2 linked regions of the Bdellovibrio bacteriovorus HD100 genome follow. The protein of the gene in region 1 interacts with the protein of each later gene in a pairwise test. Links are inferred from orthologs where the notes say so. Each region holds a gene or a part of one and is shown in the gene's direction. Other genes may lie near its edges.

Region 1 (12,460 bases):
CAAAGAAAGTGTTGGACACGGTTCCATTTGGAACCCAGCACAACGTGTATGCGCAAGGCTATGAGTTCGTGACTCATTCCATGTATCCAAAGCATGTCGATCGCAAAGATCTGCGTGTTACGATCGGGACGGATCTGTGCAAACAGCCTTATTCCATGTCGCTTTTGAATATTTCTGCGATGAGCTTTGGTTCTCTTTCCACGGCCAGCATTCTGGCTTTGAACGGTGGCGCCAAAGACGGGGGGTTTGCGCACAACACCGGCGAGGGTGGTATTTCCCCTTACCATTTGGAGCCGGGCGGCGATCTGATCTGGCAAATCGGAACGGGTTATTTCGGTTGCCGCACTCATGACGGTGATTTTGATCCGGAATTGTTCAAGAAAAACGCGGCTCACCCACAAGTGAAGATGATTGAGATTAAACTTTCTCAAGGCGCAAAGCCCGGTCATGGCGGTATGCTGTCCGGGAAAAAAGTGACCCAGGAAATCGCCAATATCCGTAACGTGCCAATGGGTAAGGATGTGATTTCACCTCCGGGCCACAAGGCGTTCAGCGACAGCCGCGGCATGCTGGCCTTTATCACAAAGCTGCGTGAACTTTCCGGCGGGAAGCCTATCGGGATCAAACTGTGCCTTGGCCACCGCAATGAGTTCGAAGAGCTGGTCAGCCTGATGTCCGTTGAAAAAATCTATCCGGACTTTATCGTCGTGGATGGAGCCGAAGGTGGAACAGGTGCTGCGCCGCTGGAATTCACCAATTACATCGGCATGCCAGGTATGGATGCTTTGGTGATCGTTGTCGACACGCTGAAAAAAGCCGGCTTGAAGGACAAAATCAAAGTCATCGCCACCGGTAAGATCACGACGGCATTTGATATCATCAAGTTGTTGTGCCTGGGCGCAGATGCGACATACGCGGCAAGATCCATGCTGCTGGCCTTGGGTTGTATTCAGGCCCTTCGCTGTAACAACAACAAATGCCCGACGGGTGTTGCAACTCAAGATCCAAATCTGGTTCGCGGTCTGCACATCCCAACCAAGCGCGTGCGTGTGAAGAATTTCCATCAGGAAACGTTGGAATCCGTAGCCCACGTGATCGGCGCGATGGGTGTGGCCCGTCACCAAGACTTGAACCGCAGCCACCTGTACAAACGTGTCGAAGACGACACCATTAAGACCTACGCCGAAATCCATCCAGGCGTTTAAAACAAATCTAAATACAAATACTTCGAGCGGGGGCGGGCCTTGAGCAGAGGCCTTTAAGCCTGCCGCTACAGCGGCACCGTCCATGCTCAATCGGTGCCGGGACTGCGTCCCGGTTCGAGGTCGGCACCCTCCAACAGGAGGGCCCACCTCCCCCATGCGCCACCGAAGGCCCGCTTTCGGGCAGGCTTAAAGACCTCTGCTCAAGGCCCTCATTACTAAAAACAGTTTGGCTTTCGTTTTTTTAAACGTGCCCGCGCGCGTGACTCTCTGTTTTATATTTTTTTGTTTTTGCACTGAGCTGTGTAGGTTGGCGCCGAAAATCAGGGGCGTTGTTCGTTCGTAAATAGCAAAATTTGGGGAGCGAGGAAGGACCCTGGCGGCCAGAGAGAGGCCTTCGCGGGGCCTGGATGGCCCTCCGCCGCAGGCGGAAGCGACGAGGCAGGATGCCGTGCCGAACGGCGCGCCGACAGGGGCCTAGCTCGGGCCCCAAATCGTCGTGTTAAAGGCAGATCAACGACCCGCCCATTTTTTTACATGCATTTGAATTTCATTTCGACGTTGTAGCCGTTACCCAGAACTCCGTCGGCGACGGCGCCGCCTAGGCCTACGATCCCGCCGGCGGTGGATTCTGTTTGGCCACCCAAAACATAGGTCGCGCTGCCCAGGACTTGGGCTGCTTTGCTGGCTTTTTTTGCGGTTTTATAAGTCTTTTCATCATAGTCGCCTTTGTATTGGGAGTTTTCGTTGATGAAAGCGGCTGTTTGGTTGCGTTCTTTGCAGAAGCTGTTTGCCTGACGGATGGCTTCGCGGGAGCCCTGTTCGGTGTCTTCGCTGGCGATGACGACGCGGTGAACGCCGTCAGCTCCGGCGCGAACATCCGGGTGGTGGGCGCAGGCTGCGGTGAAAAGAGTGGCTGCTGTGATCAGACCTAAGCGAAGAGAGACCTTGTTCATTTGAAGCATTCCTTTTTGTTGTGAAATAACAATGATAGGAGACGCTGAACTCCGCAAACAGTCCAGATTTTTTTAAAGGCTTAGCAGCAAAGCGCCAAGTCCGATGGTGGTCGCCCCCAGGATTTGGGTTCGGGTGAGGGACTCTTTTAAGAATACCGAAAAGAGAACCGCAAAAAAGATCGAGGAGTTGCGCAGCGAAATCGCAAACCCCGGTGCGGAAACTTTGAGGCCGTAAAGGAAAATTAAAAACGAAGCCGTCGCGAAACTGCCGCACAAAAGAACCCGGGCCGGGTGTGAAGTCATGGTGGCTTTTAAGCGCTGCCAAGGAGCACTGCGGATTCCGTAAAGCAGAAATGGCAGTGATACGATCATTGCCACCAAAAAGAGAGGTTTTGGATCGGTGTTCTCGGTCAGGGCCTCATGATAGGCCAGATGATATCCAGCGATAAAGATTGCGCTGATATAGGCCCAGATATCGTTTTTCAGATTCTGCCGTTTTCCTTTCAGCAGATCCTGAAAATTCATGGCCAGAATTCCCAAAAGCACAAAAACAGCTCCCAGGAACTGCAGTCCGTGGGCCCGTTCCCCCAAAAGTACGGTGGAATACATCCACACCAGCACCATGGCGCCTCCGCGCATGATGGCGTAGGATTTCCCAAGGCTTGAAGCTCGCAATGCTTTGGACAACGTCAGGAAATAGAACCCCTCAAAAACGCCTGAAAGAACAGCGATGGCAAAGGCGCGGTTGTCTGGAAAAATGAACCCCGTCCCGCTGATTGGCAGGCTGGCCGCTGTCAGCAAACCACTCAGTAAAATGGTCAGAAAAAGGAAGCTTTCCTTGTCTTTAGAGGCTTTGGCCAGGCCATTCCAGGCTGCATGGAGCAGGGCAGAGAGTAAAAGTAACAGGGGTCCTAAAGTCATGGTTGTTGTTTTAAACCCTTTCCATAGGGCCGGGCCACAAAAAACTGCCGCGCCATGGCGTTTTATGGTATCAAAGCCCACCTATGAAACTGACCGATTTGGACTTTTCCTACCCTGAAGAGCTTATTGCCACGTCCCCTGTGCGGCCGTCCCGCGTGATGTGGGTGGAAGGTGAATTGGAGCCCCAGGAAATCAGTCTGCAGGATTTGTTGTCGCGAATTCCGGCGGGCGATGTGCTGGTCGTGAATAACACCCGTGTTCTGAAACGCCGGGTATTTTCGGGCGACGTTGAAATCCTTTTTCTGAAACAGATCAATGCCACGGACTGGGAGGTTTTGTTCCCGTCCAAGAAATTTAAAATTGGCTCTGTGCTGGAGCTTCCTTTGGGTGTGCAGATGACTTTGCAGCAAAAAGGCCGCCCGCAAACCGTTCGGCTGAGTCAGGAAGTCAGCGAAGACTACTTCCAAAAAGTGGCTGAATTGCCACTGCCTCCCTACATTCAAAAAGCCCGTGAACAGCGCCACACGGTGGATGCTGATGAATCCTGGTATCAAACGGCGTGGAATAAAAATCCGGGCAGTTTCGCGGCTCCGACGGCGAGCCTGCATTTTTCTGCAGAGGATATCGAAGGTCTGAAATCCCGCGGAGTGAAAGTTCTGGAAGTCACTTTACATGTGGGTCTGGGAACTTTCCTGCCGGTGACGGCGGAAGATTTGAATGATCACGATATGCACGAAGAGTATGTCGAAATCTCTGCGGCGACCTGGTCGGCAGTGCAAAAAGCCAAGGCGGAAGGTCGTAAGATCTGGTCGCTGGGCACCACCACCAGTCGTTCGCTGGAAAGTGCGGCGCAAGGTCTGTTGGGCGCGATGTCCGAAACTGGTTTCAGTGGTTTTACCAAGCTGCTGATTCAGCCGGGATATCAGTACAAAGTGGTCGATTGTCTGATGACGAATTTCCATCAGCCGCAGTCGACTTTGGTGGCTTTGGTCGCCGGATTTTCTTCCTTGAATCGAGTAAAAGCTTGCTATCAATGGGCCATTGAGCGAAAGTTCCGGCTCTTTTCTTATGGCGATCTGACAGTTTGGGTCGCGGCCGCAAAGTCGGCAGTTCACGAAGGGTGAGGTTATGTTGGACGGTCACAATTCCACAGCAACAGATGCAACTATGAAACTGGGTGAATTCAAAGTTCACGCGACTGACGGCCATGCCCGTCGTGCCACGCTGATGACGGCGCACGGTCCGGTGCAGACGCCTGTATTTATGGCCGTGGGGACCAAAGCCACAGTGAAAGCCATGACGCCGGAAGAACTGAAAGACTGCGGCACTCAGGTTGTTTTGGGGAATACCTATCACTTGCATTTGCGTCCTGGTGAAAAAACCATCGCGCGCATGGGGGGCCTGCACAAGTTCATGAACTGGCATGGTCCGATTTTGACGGACTCTGGCGGTTTCCAGGTGTTCTCCTTGTCCCAGCTTCGCAACATGACTGAAGAGGGTGTGGAGTTCCGTTCGCATCTTGATGGCGCGAAGCACTTTATCTCTCCTGAAAAATCCATGGAAATCCAAATGGACCTAGGTTCAGACATCATCATGGCCTTTGACGAGTGCTTGAAGTATCCGGCCACCGATGAAGAGATCGAAAAATCCATGGCGTTGACGTATCGCTGGTTGCTGCGTTCTCAGGCGGCGATGACCCGTAAGGAAAGTCTGTTGTTCGGTATCGTACAGGGCGGTTTGAGCCTGAAGCACCGTTTGAAATCCATGGAGCAGATCTGTTCCGTGGACCTTCCGGGTTATGCTTTGGGTGGCTTCAGTGTCGGGGAGCCGATGCATTTGATGCATGCGTTGCTGCCGGATGTGGCGCCAAGAATGCCAGCCAATAAACCGCGTTATCTGATGGGCGTGGGAACGCCGACAGATTTGATTATCGCAATTGATTCCGGCGTGGATATGTTTGACTGCGTCATGCCTACAAGAGTGGCACGCAACGGGACAATTTACACCTGGAACGGCAAGGTCAGCATCAAACGTTCTGAGTACAAGGAAGATCCTTCAGCCTTGGATCCGGAATGTGATTGCTACACTTGTAAGAACTATTCCAAGTCTTACCTGCGTCACATGTTCATGAGTGGAGAAATCCTGGGATCCCGTCTGAACACCATCCACAACATTCATTTCTATATGAAAGTGATGGAAAAAGCGCGTGAGGCTATCGCCCAGGGCCGTTGGGCAGAGTATCGTGATTTCTGCTTAACACGCTTCGCCAAGAAAGATTCTTAAAGCCGATGAAAAAGGCCCGCCTGCTGCGTTGTCGGGCCTTGTCCTCACTCCGGCGTGCAGAGAGCACGCCTGCGCTGCGGGAAGGCCCTCCGCCTTGCATCCGAACCTTTTTGATCGACTTTCTACTAAAGTATTGATTCTTCCCAAGAATAATGCTGAATTTTAACGTCAGTTAGAATTGTCAGTTTATGGAGGAATCAATGTTATACGGACTTCTTGTATCCACAGCTCATGCACAATCAGCAGCTCCTGGCGGCCAGCCATCGGCTTTCGAAATGTTTGTGCCGTTCATCTTTATCTTCGTCATCTTCTATTTCCTTATCATTCGCCCTCAGTCCAAGCGTCAGAAAGAACACCAGAAGTTCCTGACTGAAATCAAAAGAGGTGACGAAGTTGTCACTTCCTCCGGCATCCTGGGCCGTGTAGAAGGCATCACTGAACAGTTTGTGACTTTGGAGATCGCAGACGGTGTTAAGGTGAAAATGCTTCGCAGCCAGATCGCAACATCTCAGAAAGCAGCAACTCAAGAGGAAAAGAAATAATGGAAGGTCTTCGCTGGAGAACGTTTGTAGCAGTATTGGGCGTTGCCGCATCTTTGGTGTGGGTATTGCCTAACTTGGTAAATCTGTCGGAAGTGTCCTGGTGGCCTTCGAAGCAAAAGCTGAATTATGGTCTGGACATTCAGGGTGGTTTGCACCTTGTTATGGGTGTGGACGTGGATGGGGTGGTTAAAGAAAGCACCACTCGTCTGATCAGCACCATTAAAGCGGAAATGACCAAGGATAACGTGGCCTATGCTGACGTTAAGTCCGAAAAGCCAGAATCCGGAGAGGTTCAGGTTGTGGTGGCTGATGCCGCTGGTAAAGCTGCTGTTGAGAAATTCATTTCCGACAAATATTCAACTGTTTTGCAGGTTGTGAGCTCTACAGACACATCTGTGACGGCTCGTTACTTCGATGCTTACCTGAATGACTACAAAAATCGTGTTATTCAGCAGTCCATCGAAACCATCCGTAACCGTATCGATGAATTCGGTGTGGCAGAGCCTTCGATTTCCCAGCAGGGTGCCAACCGCATCCTGATCCAGTTGCCGGGTATGGCTGACGCTGAAAAAGCGAAACAGCTTATCAACACAACTGCGAAACTGGATTTCATGATCGTGTCCCATGAAAAGACACCTCAGGAACTTCAGGTGATGATTGCCGAAGTTGAAAAAGCCGGCAATTTCAACATGGAAAACACCAAGTATTCAGATTATGTGACTCGCGTGAACGAGGCTTTGGCTGGCAAACTTCCTGAAAAAACGGTTGTTTACTTTGAAAAAGCTCCGAATGCGACGACTATCGATGCGGGTGCCATCCCTTATCTTCTGAAAACTGACACAGACCTTGGGGGCGGCGCTTTGGATGACGCTTTCGTGGGTTATGACCAATACGGTTCTCCACAAGTGTCCCTGCAATTCAACTCTGCGGGTGCTCAGAAGTTCGCGGATCTGACTGGCAATAACGTGGGCAAACAAATGGCCATCGTTTTGGATAAGATCGTTAAATCTGCACCAAGTGTCCGTGATCGTATCGCGGGTGGTTCAGCGGTGATCACTTTGGGTGGCGGACGTGACCGTAACGGCATGATGGAAGAGGCGAAAATGATCTCCACTTCCCTGCGTGCGGGTGCGTTGCCAGCTTCTTTGGAGCAACTTGAAGAGCGTCGTGTGGGGCCTACTTTGGGTGCCGATGCGATTGGTAAAGCCAAACTGGGTTCTTATGTTGGTGCGGCGATCATCATTATCTTCATGATTGCTTACTATAAATCCATGGGTGTTGTGGCTTCCGTGGCGTTGGGTCTGAATATCCTGGGTATCTTTGCTTTGTTGACGACTTTCGGTGCGACTCTGACATTGCCAGGTATTGCGGGTATCGCATTGACAGTGGGCTTTGCAGTTGATGCCAACGTTCTGATCAATGAGCGGATCCGGGAAGAACTGCGAATGGGGCATGGAATCAAGGTGGCTGTGGCTGAAGGCTACAACCGTGCGATGTCTGCGATCATCGATGCCAACGTGACGACGGCGGCAACCGCTGTGGTTCTGTTGTACTTCGGTACAGGGCCGGTGCGTGGTTTCGCGGTCACTCTTTTGATCGGTATCGTGACGTCCATGTTCGCAAACGTGTTTGTGTCCAAGGTGATCGTTGATACTTTGGTGAATAAGTTCAACCTTAAGAAGTTGTCGGTTTAGTAGGTATATATGTCTAATAAAAATACAGAATCCTTTGGACGTTTTGATTTCGTCGGTAAAGCCTGGTTCTTCGGGGGCGTGTCCCTGGTCCTGGTTGTTGCTTCTTTGATTTATCTTGCAGTTCACGGCATCAGCTACGGTATCGACTTTAAAGGTGGTACTGAGATCCAGGTGAAGTTTGACCAGGGTGTGACCATTGATCAGGTTCGTGATTCTGTCGCGGGTTTGGATTTGGGTGAAGTGGGTGTTCAATCTTTCGGTGAAGGCAACGAATTCATCATTCGTTTCCAGGGCCGTGAAGGTAAAACGGACAAAGAAACCAATGAAATCCTGAATGCGGACTTGGGTAAGGTTCGTGGTATCATTGCAGAAAAGTTTGTTGCTTCCAATCCGGACATCCGTCGTATTGATACTGTGGGTCCTCAAGTGGGGGCAGAGTTGAAGCGTAACGGTTTGCTGGCAGTCTTCTATTGCTTGCTGGTGATCCTGATCTACGTGGCACTTCGTTTTGACTACAAGTTCGCTCCGGGCGCAGTGCTTTGCTTGTTCCACGATGCGGTGATCACTTTGGCGGTCTTCGTTCTTGTTGGTAAAGAAGTGAATGTGTCCATCCTGGCTGCGATCATGACACTGATTGGTTTCTCTCTGAATGACACCATCGTCGTATTTGACCGTATTCGTGAGGTTGACACTGGTAACCACGACAAGGGCTTTAAGTTCGTTATCAACAAGTCCATCAACGAAATGTTGGTGCGTACTTTGATCACGTCCGGGACCACTTTCGTATCTGCTCTTTGCCTTTACATCTTTGCTGATGGCACAGTTGAAGACATCGCGTTCTCTATCTGTGTTGGTATCTTCTTCGGTACTTACTCTTCTATCTACGTAGCGGCTCCTTTCGTACTTTTGATGGACAAGCTCCAGTTCAAAAAAGCTAAAGCGGCTTAAGGGTTTTTCATGAATCCTTTGTGGACGCTGCGGGAATCTGAAAATGAGCCAGTCATCCCCTCGAATGTCGAGGGGCAATGGCCGAAGCTCATCACGAAGGTTCTTGCAGCCCGCGGTTTTGCCGAAGCTTCCCATGTTGAGAAGCTTCTTTTCCCGAAGCTCGCTGATTTGAAAGATCCTCTTGTACTTAAGGGGATGTCTCAAGCTCTTGAGCGCCTGGGTCAGGCGTACCTGAATAAAGAAAAAATCTGCATCTATGCTGACTTCGATCTGGATGGAACTTCCGGTCTGGCGTTGCTGAAAACCGGCATGCTGGCCTTGGGTTTCCCCGATGTTTTGCACTATCAGCCCAAACGTCTGGCTGAAGGTTACGGCTTCCATGCCCATGCTGTGGAAGAACTGAAAAAGCAAGGTGTCAGTCTGATCATCACTGTAGACGTTGGTATCACCGCGCACGCGGCGATTGATAAAGCCAATGAACTGGGTGTGGATGTTATTCTGACCGACCACCATTTGCCTGCCGATACCATTCCTTCTGCCTTTGTGGTGGTGAATCCCAATCAAGGCGATTGTCCGTCGGGATTGGGTTATCTTTGTGGTGCCGGTGTTGCCTTCTATCTTTTGCGTGGATTGAAACGTCACTTCCACGATCATCCACAACTGCCTAAAAACAATTGGGATTTAAAAGAGGTACTAGATTACTTTACCATTGGCACTCTGACAGACATGGTTCCGCTGGTGGATGACAACCGCGTGCTGGTAAAACACGGCCTGGTGAAGCTGGCTGAAACCAAGCGCGCCGGACTTCGAGCATTGCTTGAAGAATTGGATCTGACCGGACGCCCATTGACCAGTCAGGATGTGGCAATTCGTTTTGCTCCAAAACTGAATGCGCTTTCGCGCATGGAATCCGGCATTCTTCCGATTGATATATTCCTGTTGGATGATCCAAGCCAAGCCCGCGATATGGTTCGACAAGTGATGAAGAATAATTCCACCCGCGTGCAGTTGCAGGGGGATGCGGAAGCTGAAGCTCAACAATTACTTCAAGGCTGGCCTCATCAGGATTTCGTCTTTGTGGCTTCCAGAAATTTCCATCGAGGCGTTCTTGGATTGATCGCGACCAAGCTGACCCAAGTCTATAACAAACCGGCCTTTGTGGGTGCGGTGGGTGATGATGGCATGATCGTGGGCAGTGCCCGTTTGCCACAAGGTCAGGAAGCCTGCCTGGTGGAAGCGATGTCTTCGGCGCAGGAATTGCTCAGTCGTTTCGGAGGTCACTCGGCCGCGGCGGGTTTTGAAATTGCTGAAACCAAGGTTTCCACTTTCGTGGGGAAACTAGCGGATCATTTCTCGGATTTGCGCGAAAAGCCAAAACCGCTTGAAATCTTCTATGATGTTGAAGCCGGGCTTTCCGAAGTCAGCGAAGCTCTGATGAAGTGGTATGATTTCGTCGGTCCGTTCGGGGCGGGGTTCTCGATTCCTTTGATTCATTTTACCAATGTTCAGGTTTTGTCCAAGCGCGAGCTGAAGGGCGGTCATCTTCGATTGAAGATTGCTGATGCCGATGGCGGGGCTTCCGCGGAAGCTTTGTTGTTCACGCCGACACCGCGCCAGCTGGATACCTTGACGAATGTGCCAGGGTTCTACCATGTTCTGGGTGAACTGCAGTGGAACTATTTTGCCGGGCAAAAGACAGTTCAGATTCTTATTCGGGATTTAAAGGCAGCCACATGAAAAAAAACAAAAAGGTCGTAGTGCTTTTGTCGGCGGGTTTGGACTCGACGGTGAACGCTTACGAGGCTATCAAACACCATCATGAAATTGTTCTGGCTTTGACTTTCAATTACGGTCAGCGCGCCGCCAAGAAAGAACTGGAAGCTTCGGCGAACATCGCCAAGCATCTGGGGATTCCGCATAAAGTTGTCGAGCTTCCGTGGTTCAAGGATTTTAACAAGTCTTCTTTGCTGGTCGAGGATCAGGCCGTTCCCACGGGATCTGCCGTTGAAATCGACAATCAGCAAAAATCTGAAGAGACGGCCAAGTCGGTCTGGGTTCCCAATCGCAATGGGATTTTTTTGAATATCGCAGCGGCTTACGCCGAAGCATTGGGTGCCGATGCCGTGATCCCGGGATTTAATGCCGAAGAGGCTGCCACCTTCCCGGACAATTCCCGTGAATTTTTGGAACAAGCGACTAAGTCCCTGTGGTATTCCACGTCCAATCACGTGACGGTGGGCTGTTATACGGCTCACTTGAAAAAGCCGGATATCGTTCGCCTGGGGCAGGGCCTGAAAGTTCCCTGGGAGCTGATCTGGCCTTGTTACTTCTCGGGTGACAAGTGGTGCGGGCAGTGTGAATCCTGTCTTCGTTCCAAACGGGCTTTTGCTTCAGCCAACATTGATGTGAAACATCTTTTTAAGGAGTAGTGCGGATGGAAACTTCATTTATTGAAAAGAAATTTGCCTATGACGGTTCCCAGCTACGTTCTTTGTTTGCGTATCTGGATCATGGAATTCTGGGGCCCTCCATTGTGTCGTGGGTGGGGGCTTGTTCTATCCCATTTGATCACATGGTGGATGGTGAGGATCTGCTTGAAAAAGCGGTGATCCAGTCCGATGAAATGCTTCATTTTATTATCGAGGTCTTTGACAGGGATTTATTTTCAGGCGTGGCTTTGCAGCGCCTGTTTGCTTCGATTGCGAAAGACTATGTGCAGACTCACGGGAAGGGTCTTCTGACCGGCAAATCAGTTCGCCGTGACGGCGATGATATCTATCTGGATACCAAAAAACTTAGCATCAGCATTGCGACTCGTTCGCCAGTGTCCGTGATGGTTCACTTCGCGATGAACGTCACCAACAAGGGCACTCCGGTTGAAACCCTGTCTTTGCAGGATCTGCAATTGGATCCAGTGCGCGTGGCTGAAGACCTGATGTCCCTGTTCCGTCGCGAATTCGAATCCATTACCATAGCCACCCAAAAAGTCCGCCCCGTCCCTTAGGCGGCTGAAAAAGGCCCATCTGACTTCGCCTCCGCCTTGCATCTGGGTCTTTTTGAGCCGCCTAGGCCCAGCACGTTTTTGCTTAGTGGTGGTGGGAGTGGTCTTCTTTTTTGGATTCCTTTTTCGATTCTTTGAAGGCTGGTAGAGGCAGTTTGTAAACGGCTTCGTTGCCTACGGCTTTTTCTCTTGTTGCTTGAACAATCAAATTCGTTTTGGCCGGGACTTTTCCATTCGGGATGCAGTGATAGTGGTCATTGCCCATCACGGAGCAGGTGTATTTTATTTCGGACTTTTTATTCTTTGCGGTCACAGCCACAGAGGAATCTTTGATGGTCGGATTTGCAAAGTTCATATCCAGCAGATAAACGTGCACGCTTTGGTCTTTGTCCACGGTGATTTCAGTGTGAAAGGCGCCGGGCATTTGAATGTGACCGCCGTGAGGGCCCGGTTTGTCTTCGCCATGGGCCCAGGACAGTGCGGGAAGTAGAATAAGAGTTGCTAGCAATTTCATGGTGTTCTCCTTAAAGGGTCAGTTCGTCAAATTTCAGTTTCAGGATCGCAAGTTCTTTTTGGACTTCCAGCAGGCGGGTGCGGTTGTCAAAAAGGCTGTTGGTGGCGCTGGCAAGGTCCGCAGAGTTTTTAACACCACGGCGGTATTCAGACAGCGTCAGGTCATAGTATTTCTGAGTCAGTGTCTGGCGTCTTTCCAGTAACGTGCGCAGTTGCAAAAGTTCGCGGGCCTTGTTGCGCAGGCTGGAAACTTGTGTCTCCAGTTGCAGGCGGGTGCCGGCTTTTTCGAAGCCCTGGGCTTTTTCGATGTCTGCGGCGGCGGCACTTTTAAAGCGTGTTTCAAGCCCAGAGAAAAGAGTCCAGGTCATCAGAAGTGAAACCCGGGACTCGGTCCCTTTCA
Region 2 (10,622 bases), 560 kb from region 1 along the record:
GCCAAAGGTTGTGGCGCTTTGGGGGTGGATGTGATGGCGATTGTGACGGCCAAAGGTGAAACTGCAGGTGTTAAAGCCTACTGTGAAAGCAAGGGCCTGTCCGTGCTTTCTTCCTCTGATAAAATCTCGTCCGGACTTCAGGTCCGAGGTAGCCTATGAAACAAGTGACTGTATCTGCTCCATCCAATATCGCCCTTATCAAGTACATGGGTAAAATTGAGGGCTCTGGCAATAAACCGACCAACGGTTCGTTGTCCTATACTTTGGAAAACCTGCGCACCTATGTTCGCCTGACTGAAGTCGACGGCGCACAAGATCAGTGGAAACCCTTGGTTCGTGAAGACCTGCAAAAAATCGAATTGTCTGAAAAAGGCCAGCAGCGCTTTATCAAGCACCTGCAAAATCTAAAGGACAAGTGGGGCATAAAACAAAGTTTCCTGATTGAGTCCGCGAACAATTTCCCATCAGACTGCGGTCTGGCCAGCTCGGCTTCCAGTTTTGCGGCCCTGACTTTGGCGGCGGCAGAAATGTTCCAGCAGATCAACCCACAGCCGTGGGGCACGGATAAAAAATATCTTTCCGAGCTTTCCCGCCAGGGTTCGGGTTCTTCCTGCCGTTCCTTGTTCACACCGTGGGCGTTGTGGCAGCATGAGTACGCCGAGCCGATGGCGTTTGAAGTCAAAAACCTGCACCACATGGTGGTGATTGTCGAAGACTCTAAAAAAGAGGTTTCCAGTTCTGAGGCGCACAAACTTGTGACCACAAGCCCGCGTTTCACCGGTCGTCCAGAGCGTGCGGAATTGCGCCTGAAAGACCTAAGCATGGCCTTGCAGTTCAATGACTGGCATATCGCGCGTCAGATCGTCTGGGATGAGTTCATCGATATGCACCGTTTGTTTGAAACCAGCACGCCGTCTTTCACTTATATGAACGATGGATCCAAAAAGGTTCTGGAAGATTGCCAGGCGTTTTGGAACAAATGGCAAGATGGCCCTTTGGTGACCATGGATGCGGGTGCCAACGTGCACTTGTTGTTCCGTCATGATCAGAAAAAACAGTTCGCGCAGTATCGTGAGCATTTTGAAAAGGACTTCAAGGTCATGGCCTTTGAAGGTGTGAAAGACAATGTCCATTGATTTCACCTGCAAAGCCTTTGGTAAATGTATCATAGCTGGTGAGCACGCGGTTTTGCGTGGTGTACCGGCGGTGGTATTTCCCATCCAGTCCCGCAATCTGGATTTAAGTTATTCCCGCGGCGAGCAGCCGTTGGAACTGCGTCTGGTCGGGGATCACGGCAAAGAATTGCAATTGCTGGTGTGGGGCGTGCTTGAAAAGGCGTGCGAGCTTAAAGGCATTAAACGCTCCGATTTAAAAGGCACCTTGTTGCTGGAATCCTCCATTCCTGTGGGGGCGGGCATGGGCGCTTCCGCCGCGCTTTGTGTGGCCCTGACCCGTTGGTTGGGATATCTGGGGTATGTTGTTGAAGAGGACTACTATGAATTCGCCCGCAATTTGGAAAACCTGTTCCATGGTGAATCCAGCGGCGTTGATATTGCCGTTGCCTTAAGTGGTGAAGGTCTGCGTTTTGTACGTAATGGCGAAAAGAAGCCTCTGACCCCGGCGTGGAAACCGCACTGGTACATCTCTTATTCTGGCAAACGCGGTGTCACCGTGGATGCTGTGAACAAGGTGAAAGACCTGCTTCTGAAAAATCCCACAGTGGGTGAAAAGATCGATCAGCAGATGGCTGAAGCCGTGGGCATCTTGGAAACAGCCCTGAAGATGGATGAAAAAACAGGCCTGCCAGTTTTGGCAAAAGCCCTGACCCTGGCAGGTGACTGCTTTGAAAAGTGGGACCTGAACGAAGGCGAACCCGCAAAACACATCGCCTGGCTCAAAGAACAAGGCGCCCTGGCCGTAAAACCAACCGGTTCTGGCGGTGGCGGCTACGTCTTGTCCCTGTGGACCTCACTGCCCCCGGCAGAAATCCAATCTCAATTAATCCCCTGCTAAAAGGTGCCTGGTTGAAGGCGGCGAGCATGAAGAAAAAGTCAGGCATTTCGCAAGCATTGTCAGCGGTATCGCAGCTGCAAAAGGACGTTCAAAGTCATGCGGATGCCAGTCGCGCCGTCGTCTTGCAAAGATTCTTCAAAACCGGAAAAGGCGAGTATGCTGAGGGCGATGTCTTTTTAGGTCTGACCGTTCCGCAAAGCCGTAAAATCGCCAAAAAGTATGCTTCCGCTCTTAGTTTGAAAGAGCTTGATAGTCTGGTGAAGTCCGCGAATCACGAAGAGCGTCTGATAGCTCTGCTGATTTTGGTGTCGCAGTTTCAAGAGGCCACTGAAAAAGAACAAGCCCGTATCTTTAAGCTTTATATCAAGAATTCAAAGTACGTGAACAACTGGGACCTGGTGGACACCTCCGCACCAGCCATTGTTGGTGGCTATCTGCTGAGTCGAGATCGTTCTGTTTTGCAGAAACTTGCGACATCCAAGAACCTGTGGCAGCGCCGGATTGCCATGCTGGCGACTTTTCATTTTATCTATAATGGCGAGTCCGCCGACACACTTAAGATCGCAAAGCTTCTGTTGAAGGACGAGCACGACCTGATTCACAAGGCGGTGGGTTGGATGTTGCGGGAAATGGGTAAAAGAGTCAGCGAAGAAAAACTGCTGAAGTTTCTGGATCAATATGCGGCCAAGATGCCAAGAACGATGCTGCGCTATTCTTTGGAAAAGCTGCCTGCCGAAACACGCAGGCATTACATGAATAAATAAACAGGCGCAGTTCACGCCTGCGCCATGACTGAACGGGTTAGCGGTGCTGACAAGAATAGCTGTACAGTGCAATACTGCCAGCGACGGTGGCATTCAGGGATTCCACACTCTGTGTAGCTACAGACAGGCGCTGCAGGTTCTTAATCCCACTGAAGCCAGGACCTTCTTCGCCCAAGGCAATACGCACATTTTTAGGCCATTTGAAATTCGCGACACTTTCGCCCTTCATGTCCAAAGCATAGATCTGATCATTGTTGGAAACAAAGTCTGCAAATTTACCGATCTTAAACAACGGCAGTTTCAGCAAAGCCCCCGCGGAAGCCTTGATCGCTTTGGGATGGTACGGGGAACAGCTTTCTTCGGTCAGAATCATTTTGCTCGCACCAAATGCCAAAGAGGAACGCGCCAAAGCGCCCAGGTTGGAAGGATCGCCCAAGGGGGAGATCACTTCCAGGCCTTCAGCTTTTGCAGTTGTAAGCGGAGCGATCTCTTTCGGTTCCAGAACCAGAAGATTGTAGTGCGTGCCCACGACGTCAATTTCGTTAAACAGTGCTTTGGGCAGTTTGAAAACCGGGATGCGCTGGCCTTTAAGCTTAGGCGCGGTCATCGTCACGGACTTCAGGTCCTCGTGCACGATTTCACCCTTGATGCGGAAATTCGGGTTTTCCAAAAACTCTTCGATCAGCTTTTCGCCCATCAGAATAAATTCAGAATGCTTTTTAATTCCGCGCGCAGAGCTGAGGTCGCTCCAGCGGCGGAAATGGTCGTTGGTTTTAGAGCTGATTTCAATCACGGCTGTTCCTACTCGCGGCGGTAAAGTTTCAGGTCGAAGTATTTCTGCGGACCTTTGATGATACGAATCTTGGTTCCGTCCAGGTCTCTGAAGACAATCACGTCATAGAAGTGGGTCGGATCCATGGCGATCTTACCATAGAACAACGGACCGTCCGCCTCCAGCCAACCGGTGGCTTTGTGTGTGAACAGGGCATGGGACTTGATGCGCAATGTGGACAGAGCGTCGCCTTCACGCATTTCCAGATTCACAAACCAGATGGAGTTGTGATCATAAGCCACCCAGTCGCCCTGGAGCTGTTCGCAAGTGACCGGAGTCAGTGAAACAAACGTTGGCCATGGAATGACGGGGTCACCACCCGGGCCGCGGGCATGGGCTGAAATACTGAAAACAGCGAGAATTACTAACAGGAGTGTTTTCATAAAGTAGCTTCCTCCGATTGTCTGAAGTGCACAGATGATTGCGGATTAAAGTAATAACCTTTGCGGTCGCGCAAGATGTATCTTGGGCTTTCCATGTCAGGCTCAAGCAGGGCGCGCAGACGTTTGATCGAAACGTAAATCAGATTGTCATGCAGTTCAGGGTCATAAGCCTGCTGCCAGATGATTTCTATCAGATCTTCCTTGGAATAACGGGTGCCGGCTTTTTTGATGAACAATAAAGCCAGGTCAAAAAGAATATGCTGATTGCGGAAGTCAATCAGGCCCTTGGTGCGCTCCTGAACACTGCGTGCTGCCTCGTCGATCTGGAAATCAAACTGAGGTGCATTGCGAACAATATCTTCAGGGCACATTTGACGGATGAATTTATAAACGCGTGGCAGACGGGCTTTGTCCGTTCCACGCAGCGCCAACTCTGCATAAATGCGATAAGCTTCTTTGTTACCCAGTTCGCGGTTCACATGGGCCATTTGCGCCAGGATACGGGAAATCAGCAGGTGGAAGCCATGCAGTTTGGCTTGTTCATAGCAGTCCCACAAAAGATCATTCGCCGCTTCCAGTTTGCCGGTTTGCGTGAAGATGTGTGTGCGCAACAGACGGGACGTCAGCTGCATTTCGGCGTTATCCATTTCAGCCAAAATGGTGTCGAGCTTGTTCAGCTGCAGCAGGCTTTGCGGGAAGTGGGCTGGTTCAAAAGCGCGGGTCATTGCATTGGTGAACAGGGCGCGCACCAGTGTGTCCAGGTCGCCAGTTTGCGTGGCTTTGGCGATGGCCGAGTTGATGTAGTCTTCGGACTCTTGAATTTTACCGTTGGCCAAAAGCCAGGAGCCGATCAGGTTTTCGGCCATGGCCTGAAGGCCCTCGTCAGAAGAGTTGCGGCTTAATTTCAGAGTTTGATCAATCACGGATTGAGCTTCAGAAAGCTCTTCCAGTTCATGGCAGCATTGGAAGTACAGGCGGGCGGACTCGATCCAGTCTTGGGAAAGTCCGCGGGCCGAAGCCTCCACCATGGCTTCTTCACTCAATAAACGGGCCTCGTGCAGCGCCCCTTTACGGTGCTGCAAACGTGCCAGTTGCAATGAAGTGTTCTGGGTGGAGTTTGACATCAGTACTTAGCCCAGCGTCTTTTTTCTTCGTTGGACAGCTCGTCCATCAAAAGCTCTTCGCCTTCGTCTTCTTCCGGCAAAGGCATGTTTTTGATTTTTTCATAAACGACCAGACGGCGTTCGTGCGGAGTTTGCGGCAGGGAATACGCCACGTCCTGAACCAGTTTGTAGTACTCGCCCCAGTCTTTTTTGGCGGCTTCAATTTCAGGACCCACGCCGGGGCCTTTCATGAAGTAAACGCGGCCGCCGATTTCAAGGCAGCTCATCACGTTCCCCAGGGTGTTGCCGATATCTTCAACCGCGCGGGTGATGGCGCCGCGAACCGGATAAACGCAATGTTTGTTGATGTTGCGGCCCAGAATGTCGAGGTTTTTAAGATTCATCTCGCTGCGGACATGCTTGAGGAATTCCACACGGCGCTGAACGCCTTCACCCAACAGGATCTGTTGATCCGGGTACATGATTTTAAGTGGAATTCCCGGGAAGCCAGGGCCCGTGCCCACGTCCAGCAATGGGAACTGCAGGTCGGTGTATTTCATGATGATGATGCTGTCGATGAAGTGTTTGATGGCCACATCACGAAGTTTCAGAAGTCTTGTGAAGTTCTCTTTTTCCTGATTCAGCATCAAAAGGCGGTAAAAGTGCGCCAGTTGCTGTCTTTGGCTGTGGCTGACCAGATCAAATCCGTGATTGCGGAAGACATCAGCAAGGCGGTCATTGGCCTCATGGATGTCATAGATCGTCTCTGGTTTCTTATGGCGGCCCATGTTGGAGGTCGCAGGAGGTGCGCCAGCGCCTTTGGACCCATGACGGGCTTCTTGGCGGGCTTTATACGGGCTGTAGTTGGTCTTGTTCTTATGGGCCATAGCAGTCGGGGGAACATAGGTCTAAAGGCCTTAAACCTCAAGTCTTTTCTGCGCCGTGTGTAAAAGCTAAATGCTTGAAAATACGGGCCTCCGGAGGGATATTGAGAACCTATGTCGACGACCAAACTTGATTCCATCAAAGATAACGCCCTGGCGGCCTTTAAAGCGGCCCCCAGCTCCAAAGACCTCTATGATCTGAAAGTTCAGTACCTGGGTAAAAGCGGGTCCCTGACTGAAATCATGAAAGAAATGGCTTCTTTGCCGAAAGAGGAAAAGCCTCTGTTTGGTAAAAAAGTAAATGAAGTGAAGCAGCTTCTGGAGGCCGCTTACACCGAAGCAGAAGACGCTCTGAAAAAGAAAGAGATCTCTGCCAAAATGGCGGCGGAGGAAATCGACATGACTCTGCCGGCGTTCTCCCAGCCAAAGGGGACCGCGCACCCGGTGAATATCGTAGTGGAAGAAATCTTCACCGTGATGTCCCGTCTGGGTTACAGCATCCGCACAGGTCCGATGATCGAGAAGGATTATTATAACTTTGAAGCCCTGAACATTCCGGCGGATCACCCCGCACGTGACATGGCCGACACCTTCTTCGTCGACAAAACCCACGTTTTAAGAACACACACGTCTCCGATTCAAATCCATTCTTTGGAAAATGAAGAGCTTCCATTGCGTGTGATCGGGACGGGCCCGGTGTTCCGTTGTGACAGCGATATTTCTCACTTGCCGAACTTCCATCAGATTGAAGCTTTGTGCGTGGATGAGAAAATCTCCATGGCGGACCTGAAGGGCACCATCAGCTTCTTCGTGCGTGAGTTCTTCGGTCCGGGTCTGAAAACTCGTTTCCGTCCAAGTTACTTCCCGTTCACCGAGCCTTCTGCGGAAGTGGATTGCTCGTGCCCGATCTGTAAAGGCAAAGGCTGTTCTTTGTGCAAACAAAGCGGCTGGATTGAAATCGGCGGTTGCGGTCTGGTGAATCCGAAAGTGTTCCAGGCGGCAAAAATTGAATATCCTAAGTGGCAGGGCTTTGCCTTCGGATTTGGTGTTGAGCGTATGGCCATCATCAAGTACGGCATCGAAGACATCCGCTTGTTCCCTGAAAACGACGTAAGATTCTTAAGGCAGTTTGTAAAATGAAGATCAGTTTAAAATGGCTCCATGATTATGTTGATGTGACCGAATTCTTCCAAAAGCCGGAAGTGCTGGCGGAAGCTTTGACCCGTGGCGGTTTGGAGGTTGAAGAAATCACCAATCGCGCGAAAGACTTCAATCACGTGGTGATTGGTCACATCCTTGAAAAAGACAAGCATCCGAATGCGGATAAACTTTCCCTGTGTCGTGTTTCCACGGGCGAAGGTGTGGTTCACCAGATCGTGTGTGGCGCACAAAACCACAAAGCGGGTGACCGTGTGATCGTGGCGTTGCCGGGGGCTGTATTGCCGGGCAATTTTGCGATTAAAAAATCAGCGGTTCGTGGTGTGGATTCTGCCGGCATGCTGTGCTCTTTGAAAGAGCTGGGCTTGGCGACGGAATCGGAAGGCATTGCGATTTTGCCTGCGGATGCTCCGGTGGGTAAAGCTTATGCGGAATACGGCGGTTATGACGACGTGACTTTCGAACTGAAAGTGACGGCGAATCGTGCAGACTGTCTGTCGCACTTCGGTTTGGCGCGTGAGGTTTCCACTTTGTTCGGTAAAGAGCTGAAAGTGCCTTCCTCTGAGCTTAAAACCAATGGCAAATCCAGCAAGTCTGAAATTGCATTGGACGTCAAAGCCTTCGATCTGTGCCCTCGTTACGCGGGTCGTTTCTTGAAGGGTGTGAAAGTGGGACCAAGTCCTGCCTGGTTGAAAGCGCGCCTTGAAAGCGTGGGCATGAACTCCATCAACAACATCGTGGACGTGACAAACTACGTGATGTTGGAGCTGGGTCAGCCATTGCACGCCTTTGATGCGGCTTTCATCAACGGAAAAAAAATCATCGTGGACCGTGCCGTCGCTGGTGAAAAATTCATCACTCTGGACGGAACTGAAATCGCTCTGAACGGCGCTGAACTGACTATTCGTGATGTGAACCATCCGGTGTGTCTGGCGGGTGTTGTGGGTGGCAAAAACTCGGGCGTTTCTGATTCCACGACCGAAGTCTTCCTGGAAGCGGCTTACTTCCTGCCGATGAGTGCGCGTAAAACTTCACGTTCGCACGGTATCGACACGGATTCTTCTTACCGCTTTGCCCGTGGTGTGGATCCAGATGGAACTTTGCGCGGCTTGAACCGTGCCGCGGCTTTGATTTTGGAAGTGGCGGGTGGCGAAGCTTATGCTGATCATCATGACTTCTATCCAAATCCGGTGAAAAAAGCGCCGGTGGATATCACCATCAAAACGGTTTCTGACCGTTTGGGTTATGAAGCTGAAGAGCACAAATTCGTCGACTTCATGAAACGTCTGGGTTGTGAAATCAACAAAAAGGGCGAGACCTTCACGGTGCTTCCTCCGACCTTCCGTTTCGACATCGAACAGGACATGGACCTGGTTGAAGAGTACGCTCGCCTGAACGGGTATGAGCATATTCCAGAGGCATTGCCGGCTTTGGCGGCAGCTCCAAGCTTCCAGGACAAGACTTTCATGTTGAACCGTACCACCAGCGAACTTTTGCGTGGTGAGGGCTTCCAGCAAGCGGTGAACTTTGCCTTTGTTGGTTCCAAAGCTCAAAAAGCATTCTTGGGTTCTTTGGAGGCCTTGAAAGCGACGGGTCTGGCAGCCACGGAAAAGGAAATCCGCATCTTGAATCCTCTGAATGAGGAAATGGATGTGATGAGAAGCTCCTTGAGCTTTGGTCTGTTCAAAAACCTGAACCATAACTTCCACTCCGGCAACATGCAGGGTCGTCTGTTTGAGATCGGCAGCACGTTCTTTGTTAAGGATGACGGAAGTTTTGCGGAAGGCAGCCGTGCCGGGATGGCTATCTGGGGTCGCGCAAGCAACCTTTGGAACAAATCCCTGGATTATCCGGTTGTTTATGAACTTAAAGCGGCAGTTGAAGTTCTTTTGAAGTCTTTGAATATCTCTTCTTACACCTGGGTGACTCCGGCGAATAAGTCCGAGGTTCCGGAGTTCCTGCATCAAGGGCAGTTTGCACAGCTTTTGGTGGAAGGTAAGAAAGTGGGCTTCATCGGCACACTTCATCCGCTTCTGCTTGAAGACAATAAGATCCGCGTTCCTGCGGCTTTGGCCGAATTGGATCTGGATCAGCTTTATAAAGGTCAGCCTCGTCCATACCGCATCCAAAGCGTGTCCAAGTTCCCGATCGTGGAGCGTGACTTCGCCTTTGTGATGCCAAAAGCCCTGAAAGTCGGCGATGTCCTGAAAGACATCCGCAAGGCCGGAGCAGGTTTGCTTCTGAACGTGGACGTCTTTGACCTGTACGAAGGCGAGAAGATGGAAGCAGGCAAAAAATCCGTAGCGATTCGTATTTGGCTGCAGGATAAAAATGCCACACTGCAAGAAACCCAGATTAACGAGACAACAACCAAGATTCTAGAGAGTCTGAAGAAGAATTTTGACCTTTCTGTGAGATAAATTCTTGATTGTTTTCAGTTAGTTGTTACGATTTTATGTAGCACTTGAAGAATTTTAATGGAGTGAATGACTATTATGGCAGGCCAGAACTTAGGTAAATCAACTGTGACTAAGGCCGATATCGTCGAGAACGTATATCAGAAGATCGGTTTCTCCAAGAAAGAGGCTTCTGAATTGGTGGAACTTGTTTTCGACACCTTGAAGACTGTTCTTCAAGATGGCGAAAAAGTTAAGATTTCTGGTTTCGGTAATTTCGTTGTTCGTGGCAAGAACGAGCGTATTGGTCGCAACCCGCAAACCGGGGAGCAGATCAAGATCTCTGCACGCCGTGTTCTTACTTTCCGTCCGTCTCAGGTTTTGAAGGCGATGTTGAACGGTGAAGAGTACGCTCACTTAAAAGATGAGGACGATGATGATGACTACGACGACAATGAGTAATCCGTCCCTGGAAGCTGACAGCTCCGAGCTGTCGCTAGGGGATCATCATATTGATTTTGTCGAAGAGACCGAAAAAGCCACTTCCGTTCCTGTGACGGCGGCGACTCCGATTTCCATCCCGGCGATGCTGTGTGATGAGAAGCTTCTGGAAGAAATCAATGCCATTCCGGACAAAATGGGTTTCAAGATCGGCGACGTGGCTGAGATCCTGGGCATCAAACAATACGTTCTTCGTTACTGGGAAACAGAGTTTGAAGTTCTTCGTCCGAAAAAAGCCTCTAACAACCAGCGCATGTACACTCGTAAAGATGTTGAAAACGCGCTGTTGATCAGAAAGCTTCTGCACCGTGACCGCTTCTCTATCGAAGGCGCAAGAAACGCGATGAAAGAGCTGAAAGCTCACGTTAGAAAAGAAAAAGATATGACCCAAGTTTACCACAAGCTTGAGGGTATCAACGAAGCGGTGGAGGATCTGATCCTCGACATCCGCAGAGTCCGTCAGATTTTCAAATAGTTTTAAAAGAAAAAGGCCTCTTACGAGGCCTTTTTTGTTTTAGACGGTTCCTGTTTGTTATGCATGGAAGGTCCAAAAAGCTGCTTGCCGTAAAGTTAAATGGCTTTGTACGA

Evidence for each region.
Region 2: the proteins of secD (region 1) and pheT interact in binary tests that used the Escherichia coli proteins (3 or more experiments, as listed by UniProt). The link is inferred for Bdellovibrio bacteriovorus HD100 from one-to-one orthologs.

Annotation. Positions count from the first base shown.
Region 1 is NC_005363.1:2,127,468-2,139,927, reverse strand. The notes cover bases 5,286-8,250. They hold secD (protein translocase subunit SecD), read left to right. Parts: upstream 5,286-5,903; coding sequence 5,904-7,598; downstream 7,599-8,250. Other genes in these bases: secF (protein translocase subunit SecF), read left to right, coding at 7,608-8,250; yajC (preprotein translocase subunit YajC), read left to right, coding at 5,563-5,904; tgt (tRNA guanosine(34) transglycosylase Tgt), read left to right, coding at 5,286-5,362. Also shown: BD_RS10240 (FMN-binding glutamate synthase family protein), read left to right, coding at 1-1,205; BD_RS10235 (hypothetical protein), read right to left, coding at 1,736-2,158; BD_RS10230 (DMT family transporter), read right to left, coding at 2,231-3,079; tRNA preQ1(34) S-adenosylmethionine ribosyltransferase-isomerase QueA, read left to right, coding at 3,163-4,203; more of tgt, read left to right, coding at 4,208-5,285; more of secF, read left to right, coding at 8,251-8,546; single-stranded-DNA-specific exonuclease RecJ, read left to right, coding at 8,556-10,283; 7-cyano-7-deazaguanine synthase QueC, read left to right, coding at 10,280-10,975; BD_RS10190 (DUF366 family protein), read left to right, coding at 10,981-11,550; BD_RS10185 (hypothetical protein), read right to left, coding at 11,633-12,061; BD_RS10180 (TolC family protein), read right to left, coding at 12,072-12,460. UniProt on the Escherichia coli protein: Part of the Sec protein translocase complex. Interacts with the SecYEG preprotein conducting channel. SecDF uses the proton motive force (PMF) to complete protein translocation after the ATP-dependent function of SecA.
Region 2 is NC_005363.1:1,566,096-1,576,717, forward strand. The notes cover bases 6,716-9,836. They hold pheT (phenylalanine--tRNA ligase subunit beta), read left to right. Parts: upstream 6,716-7,115; coding sequence 7,116-9,557; downstream 9,558-9,836. Other genes in these bases: pheS (phenylalanine--tRNA ligase subunit alpha), read left to right, coding at 6,716-7,119; BD_RS07460 (integration host factor subunit alpha), read left to right, coding at 9,663-9,836. In the rest of the region: BD_RS07410 (hypothetical protein), read left to right, coding at 1-159; mvaD (diphosphomevalonate decarboxylase), read left to right, coding at 156-1,136; BD_RS07420 (mevalonate kinase family protein), read left to right, coding at 1,126-2,013; BD_RS07425 (DNA alkylation repair protein), read left to right, coding at 2,040-2,777; BD_RS07430 (TrmH family RNA methyltransferase), read right to left, coding at 2,815-3,570; BD_RS07435 (hypothetical protein), read right to left, coding at 3,579-3,992; BD_RS07440 (winged helix-turn-helix domain-containing protein), read right to left, coding at 3,989-5,116; BD_RS07445 (16S rRNA (guanine(527)-N(7))-methyltransferase RsmG), read right to left, coding at 5,116-5,982; more of pheS, read left to right, coding at 6,094-6,715; more of BD_RS07460, read left to right, coding at 9,837-9,995; BD_RS07465 (MerR family transcriptional regulator), read left to right, coding at 9,967-10,509.